One region of the Priestia sp. JNUCC 25 genome, then DNA from elsewhere that is predicted to be linked to it. Evidence: a T-box and tRNA genes for the amino acid it is inferred to sense, from the RefSeq annotation. Region 1 holds a T-box; the other holds one or more tRNA genes.
The links. A T-box is a leader RNA that pairs with one kind of tRNA and senses whether it is charged. The one in region 1 lies ahead of JNUCC25_RS23475 (valine--tRNA ligase), so its partner is inferred to be a tRNA-Val.
Positions count from the first base shown of each region.

Region 2: it encodes a tRNA-Val, which carries the amino acid that the T-box ahead of JNUCC25_RS23475 (valine--tRNA ligase) is inferred to sense. The anticodon was not compared.

Region 1 covers NZ_CM132211.1:4,466,159-4,469,579, forward strand. Annotated here, with positions in the region: gene JNUCC25_RS23475 (valine--tRNA ligase) at 1-1,499, opposite strand, end outside; T-box leader at 1,582-1,826, opposite strand; gene JNUCC25_RS23480 (hypothetical protein) at 2,057-2,254, shown strand; gene ysxE (spore coat protein YsxE) at 2,266-3,315, opposite strand; gene spoVID (stage VI sporulation protein D) at 3,393-3,421, opposite strand, start outside.
Region 2 covers NZ_CM132211.1:732,175-735,595, forward strand. Annotated here, with positions in the region: gene JNUCC25_RS03895 (arylamine N-acetyltransferase family protein) at 1-582, opposite strand, end outside; gene JNUCC25_RS03900 (DsbA family oxidoreductase) at 603-1,214, opposite strand; tRNA gene JNUCC25_RS03905 (tRNA-Val) at 1,345-1,416, shown strand; gene JNUCC25_RS03910 (DEAD/DEAH box helicase) at 1,585-3,030, shown strand; gene JNUCC25_RS03915 (copper homeostasis protein CutC) at 3,095-3,421, shown strand, end outside.

The DNA.
Region 1 (3,421 bases):
CCTTGGAAAATCATACGAGATACCCAGAAGAAAATAATATCGTAGCCTGTTACAAGCACATTTGTTGGGTAGTAGCGTTTGAAATCAGCTGCATCCACATCGGGCCAGCCCATTGTTGAGAATGGCCATAGCGCTGAACTGAACCATGTGTCTAATACATCTGAATCTTGTTCCCAGTTTTCGATATCTGCTGGAGCCTCATGATCTACGTATACTTCTCCAGTTTCTTTATGATACCAAGCTGGAATGCGATGTCCCCACCAAAGCTGACGCGAAATACACCAGTCGCGAATATTTTCCATCCAGTGTAAGTATGTCTTTTCAAAACGATCAGGCACAAAGTTTACTTTTTCTTCTTGTTTTTGAAGATCTACTGCTTTATCTGCTAACGGCTGCATTTTTACAAACCACTGAGTTGATAAATAAGGTTCAACAACGGCACCGCTTCGTTCACTGTGACCTACTGAATGCATGTGGTCTTCAATGTTGAACAATACACCGTCTTCTTGAAGGTCTTTAACAATTTGCTTACGGCAAGCAAAACGATCCATTCCTTCATATTTACCTGCTTTGTCGTTCATCGTACCGTCTTGATTCATCACTAAAATACGCTCTAAATTATGACGGTTTCCAATTTCAAAATCGTTCGGGTCATGAGCAGGCGTGATTTTCACCGCACCAGAACCGAATTCCATATCTACATAATCATCGCCTACGATTGGAATTTCACGCCCTACAATCGGAAGGACAACCTTTTTGCCAATTAAGTGCTTATAGCGATCATCTTCAGGGTGAACAGCTACAGCCGTATCTCCTAGCATTGTTTCAGGACGAGTTGTTGCGATTTCAATATGTCCAGAACCATCTGCCAACGGATAGCGCATATGATAAAACGCACCTTGTACATCTTTGTAAATAACCTCGATGTCTGAAAGAGCTGTTTTTGTAGCTGGATCCCAGTTAATAATATATTCTCCGCGATAGATTAATCCTTTTTTGTAAAGCGTTACGAATACTTCGCGCACTGCTTTAGAAAGGCCTTCATCAAGCGTGAAGCGCTCGCGTGAATAGTCTAAGCCAAGTCCTAGCTTCGACCACTGCTGGCGAATAAAGCTTGCATATTCTTCTTTCCATTTCCACGTTTCGGCTACAAAATTTTCGCGGCCTAGATCGTAGCGGCTTTTCCCTTCGCTGCGAAGCTTTTCTTCTACTTTTGCCTGCGTTGCAATCCCCGCATGGTCCATGCCAGGAAGCCATAAAACGTCATAGCCTTGCATGCGCTTCATACGCGTTAAGATGTCTTGTAACGTTGTATCCCAAGCGTGGCCTAAATGCAGCTTGCCCGTTACGTTTGGGGGTGGAATTACAATTGTATATGGCTCTTTTTCAGGGTCATTTGTTGCTTCAAAAAACTTCCCGTCTAACCAATACTGATAACGATTTTCTTCAACGGCTTTTGGATCATACTTCGTTGGAAGAGTCACTTCTTTTTCAGACATAATGTATACCTCCATAATATAAAGTTTCAGTCTTTAGAAACTGTGTAAAGCTTTTATAAACATAAAAAAACTCCTTTCCTAATAAAAGGACGAAAGGAGTTGATTTCGCGGTACCACCTTTTTTTATAGACGTATCCCGTTTGATAAGCCTATACACTTCATTTCATAACGGTTGATTAACCGGCTTTTTCTACTGAGCTATGCAGCTGTTCAAAAAAGCTACTCATAGGCGACATTCCGAGTGCACATTCTTAAGAAATCTCACAGCAACTGATTTCTCTCTCTGAAAGACGAACATCCCGTACTCTTCCTATTCACTGTATTTATGTATGAATTTCTCTTAATTATACTATATGAAAAAATGTTGAATCGTCAATAATCTTCTCCATTTTTTTATGATTATATTCATAATTTTTTTGTTCTGCTCTTTATTTTTTCATTCGCTCGCTAATTTTGGAAATAAAATGAAGAGCCCACTCAAAAAAATGTCACCATTTCTTTCTTTTTTCATATACTTACTTTAACCTGGGCACGTGGATTGAAAGGGGCATGTACAAATGAAGAAACGAATAAATGTAAATTCGTATCAGCTGCAGCGGTGGCTCAAAACAGCAGGAGCGGCTTGTGGACAGTTTATTGTTCCTTTAACAATTTTTCAAGGTATACGTACACTATTTTTCCCTACAACCTTTGATGTACTGTTGTTGGCATTGCTTGCCATACTAGCGGTTGCTTTATATTCCGACTGGATTTAAAAACCCAAGCTCTATTCGTTCGCTTGGGCTTGTGCAGCTGCTTCCGCTGCCATTTTTTTTTGCTGATCTACTTCAAATATTTTAATATTGAGCTGTTCAATGTTTTTCGTCAGCCAGTATGCTCGAATAAATGACTGCATATGTTCAAGCTCTGTTTTACTTTCTTTATGTTGCCTATATTGAACGATACACTGATACAAGGGTTCTGGAAACGCCAAATAACTGTGTAAAAGCAGCCGTTCCTCTTCTCTGAGAGCAAAATGTTTTTCATACGTACTAAACCACTCATAGCTGTCATAGGTAGTTACTGGGTATGTGCGAAGAGTACGGAAATAAAATGAGACCAAATCATAAATCGGTGAAGCATCTTTTGCATGTTCAAAATTAATAAAAAAACCATTTCCCCGCTCGTCATAGATAAAATGTTTAGCCGATAGCTTTCCATGAGAAGTAACCAGCCGGATCTTTTCCTTTTCTTCCATTTCATCGTTCCACTGATCGAGCTTTCCAAAACCAAATTCAAGCGCTCTTGTCATTTCATAATAAAATGTACAGTAATGCAATTCAAACGGAGACATATAAACTTTCTTCTCGCATTCTACTACGTACTGCTTCAGCTCTTCCTGACGTTTTTCCCACGTTTCTTTCATCGATGTATAATGATTTTCTATATCTTCTTTTTTCACTTCTACTTCCTGCGCCGAAGCGCCGTGAAGCTTAGCAAGCTCTTGAAATAATTTATGATATCGAATATCACGCTCTTCGGTCGGATTATTTGGGAGCCACGGCATTAAGTAATACGAGCCGCTTTCATCTGAAACAATGGGCTGAGAACGCTTCGTTTGATAAATAGGGACAAATCCCATCCATCCTTTTTGATACACGTTCTGCAGCTTTTGAATGAAGTTTTGATTTCGTTCTTGATGATTCGCCATTTCTTTAAGCGCAAACACGCCGGTTTTCGTATAGACTTTTTTTACTTTTCCGTAGTCTTCGATAAAGTCAACATCTAAGTCATATTCTTTTAACAATACTTTGTAGTCTGCTACTGTCCGCTGCATCTATATTCTCCTTCCTCGTAAAAAATAAAGAAAACAGTTAAGACATTATATGCGTCAAAACTGTTTTCTTTCCGACTTTAACGAACGGGAATATTTAAGATGCTTC
Region 2 (3,421 bases), 1.3 Mb from region 1:
AGAATCGGCTGACGTTTGATTGAACTCACACATGGGAGTAAAGTCAGTCAGTTTCTTAGGAAGCGTAGACACACGGTACAGCGTTTTCCATACATCATCTTCCCATCGCTGCAAATCATACATATGCTCAGCAACGTTTGTCATACGATAAGAGCCGCTTACATCTCTTACTACTTCGCCATTTAGAGGCATTGGTTTGCGCACAGAATCCCCGAATCCAACGTCTACGATGTAAGATTGATTTTCAACCATCACAAGGTTTGTAGCGTGACTTCCTTCAATGGTCCACGTGCCGTCGGGTTTTTTGACGGTAGCTGAAACGTAAGAGACTTCATATCCGCTTTCTTTTAACAGCCAGCCAAATAGACCGTTTAATTCGTAGCAAAATCCTCCACGCAAATTTACAATTACTTTTTGAAAAATTCGTTCTAAATCAATTATGATAGGGGTTTGAGACAGAACATCTAAGTTCTCAAAAGGAACATGAAGCATGTGTTTGTTCTGTAAAGCAGCTAAGCTTTCATACGTTGGGCTATCCGGTTTCTTAGCTAAAAACCGACTAAAATAATAATTAATATTCATCAAATGCACCTCTTAGTAAATCATTTCTCTCTGTCTTTAGCAGAACGTTCATGGAACAGCGCTTTTTCGAGTGTCTCTTTGGAAGCGAATCCTTGAAATACACGGCTGCCAATTTTTAAAGTTGGTACTTTCGTTACATGAGCATCTTCATACGCATGAACTAAGCTATCTTTATGAACTTGTTCGAACGTCCGGTCTTTTAAGATACGTGTAAATATTTCTTGATCTAAATGCAAGGAATCAGCGATTTCTGCTAAGACTTCAATCTGGCTAATATCTTTTTCCTCTTCCCAATAAGCTTTAAAAACAGCATCTATATAGGCAATTTCTTGACCATGTTTTTTAGCAAAATGAAAGCCTTCATGTGCTAAATGAGTGCGCGGGACTGGAGGCATGTCCGGCATATTTATTTCTACGTGCAGCTGTTGTGCTAAGGGAGCTATCGATTGATTCCAAGGTCTCTCTAAAAAATCTTCTATTTGCTCCATCTGCTGGGCTGGCTCAGGACAAAGTTCAAAAGGCTTCCATTCAATCTCAGCTTTTTGTTCTTTAATGACTTCTCTTAAAGGCTTAGTGGCTAGAAAACATAGTGGACAGACAAAATCAAAATAAAATTCAATATGCGCTTTCATCCCGTCACGCTCCTTTATGGCATGTTTTTATTTTATCAAAAGTAAAGACGATCCTTCCAACTTGGGAACTGTGGAAAAATAGTTGACAAAATTGGATAACTCTTTCTATAATAAAGTCAATACATATCACGAGCGATTAGTTCAGTGGGAGAATACATCCTTGACAGGGATGGGGTCGGGGGTTCGAATCCCTCATCGCTCATACCAAAGCCGTTTTCTTATTAATAAGAGAGCGGCTTTTCTCTTTTGTTTGACAAATCAATGCTATATTAAATCTTGAGCGCGTATAGAAGAATTAAAGTATAATGAAACATAGTGCATCAGGTCATGATAAAGATAATCACTAATTTAAAATAAATGAGGGTACAAAATGAATCAAAGAAGTTTTAGTCAATATGGTCTTAGTGACAAGGTAGCTAAGGCGCTTTCTAGCCTGCAATACAATCATCCCACGGAAGTACAAAGCAAGGTGCTTCCCATCGCGCTAGAAGAAAGAGATGTGGTCGTGAAGTCTCAAACAGGAAGTGGAAAAACGGCTTCCTTTGGTATTCCACTGTGTGAATTAGTTAATTGGGAAGAAAATAAGCCCCAGGCCTTAGTGTTAACACCGACACGAGAGCTGGCTGCGCAGGTAAAAGAAGATATTACTAATATCGGCCGTTTTAAGCGAATTAAAGCAGCAGCTGTCTACGGAAAATCACCATTTGCCAAGCAAAAAGTAGAGTTAAAGCAAAAAACACATATTGTTGTAGGTACGCCTGGACGAGTGCTTGATCATATAGAAAAAGAAACGCTTGCATTAGAGAAAATTCGTTATTTGGTTATTGATGAAGCAGATGAAATGCTAAATATGGGTTTTATTGACCAAGTAGAAGCAATTATTCAACATCTTCCTAGTGAGCGTGTAACGATGCTTTTCTCCGCTACGCTTCCTGAAGATATTGAAGAGCTTTCTCGCAAGTATATGAAAAAGCCGGTTGATGTTGAAATCAAAGCAAATGGATTAACGACAAGTACGATTGACCATTCTGTTATATCAGTAGAAAACGAATATAAATTTGAACTGCTAAAAGACGTAACCACAGTAGAAAACCCTGACAGCTGCATCATTTTTTGCCGCACGCAAGAGCAGGTAAATACGCTGTTAGATGATTTAGATGATTTTGGGTATCCTTGTGATAAAATTCACGGGGCAATGGTGCAAGAAGACCGTTTTGAGGTTATGAATGATTTCAAAAAAGGTAAATTCCGCTATTTAGTGGCGACAGATGTAGCTGCGAGAGGAATTGATATTGATAATATCACACACGTTATTAACTACGATCTTCCGTTAGAAAAAGAAAGCTACGTTCACCGTACAGGAAGAACGGGACGTGCCGGTAAAAAAGGGAAGGCTATCACATTTGTAACGCCTTATGAAAAGAGAATGCTATCGGAAATTGAGGAATATATCGGCTTTTCAATTCCAACATCTACTCCTCCTTCTAAAGAAGAAGTACAGCAGGCAGCATCCGCTTTTACTGAAAAAATTAATGAGCGTCCAGAAGTTAAAAAAGATAAAAGCGAGTCATTAAATAAAGACATTATGAAGCTGTATTTTAACGGAGGAAAGAAAAAGAAAATTCGAGCGGTCGATTTTGTAGGAACAATTGCGAAATTAGACGGAGTAACCGCGGACGATATTGGAATTATTACGATTCAAGAAAACGTCTCTTATGTGGAGATTCTGAATGGAAAAGGTACCAAAGTGTTACAAGCAATGAAGAACAAGACAATTAAAGGAAAGAAATTAAAAGTTCATAAAGCGATTAAATAGCAGAGGGAAGTCCATCTTTTTAAAGATGGGCTTTATTTATACAGCCAATAAAGGAGTTGAGAGTATGAAGTACATAAAAGAAGCGTGTGTAGAAGGGTATGAGCAGGCAAAAAAAGCAGAGAAGCTAGGAGCAGACCGCATTGAATTATGTGACAATCTCAGTCAAGGAGGCACTACGCCAAGTTACGGCACCATTCAATATGCAAGCGAACATCTTGATACAGATATCAACGTGATTATTCGCCCAAGAAGCGGTGATTTTATATATTCCGAAGCAGAATTTCAAATTATGAAAAAAGACGTTAAAGCATGTAAAGACCTTGGAGTAAACGGAGTAGTATTTGGCATTTTAACAGAAGAAGCTGAAATCGATTACGGACGCACTAAAGAG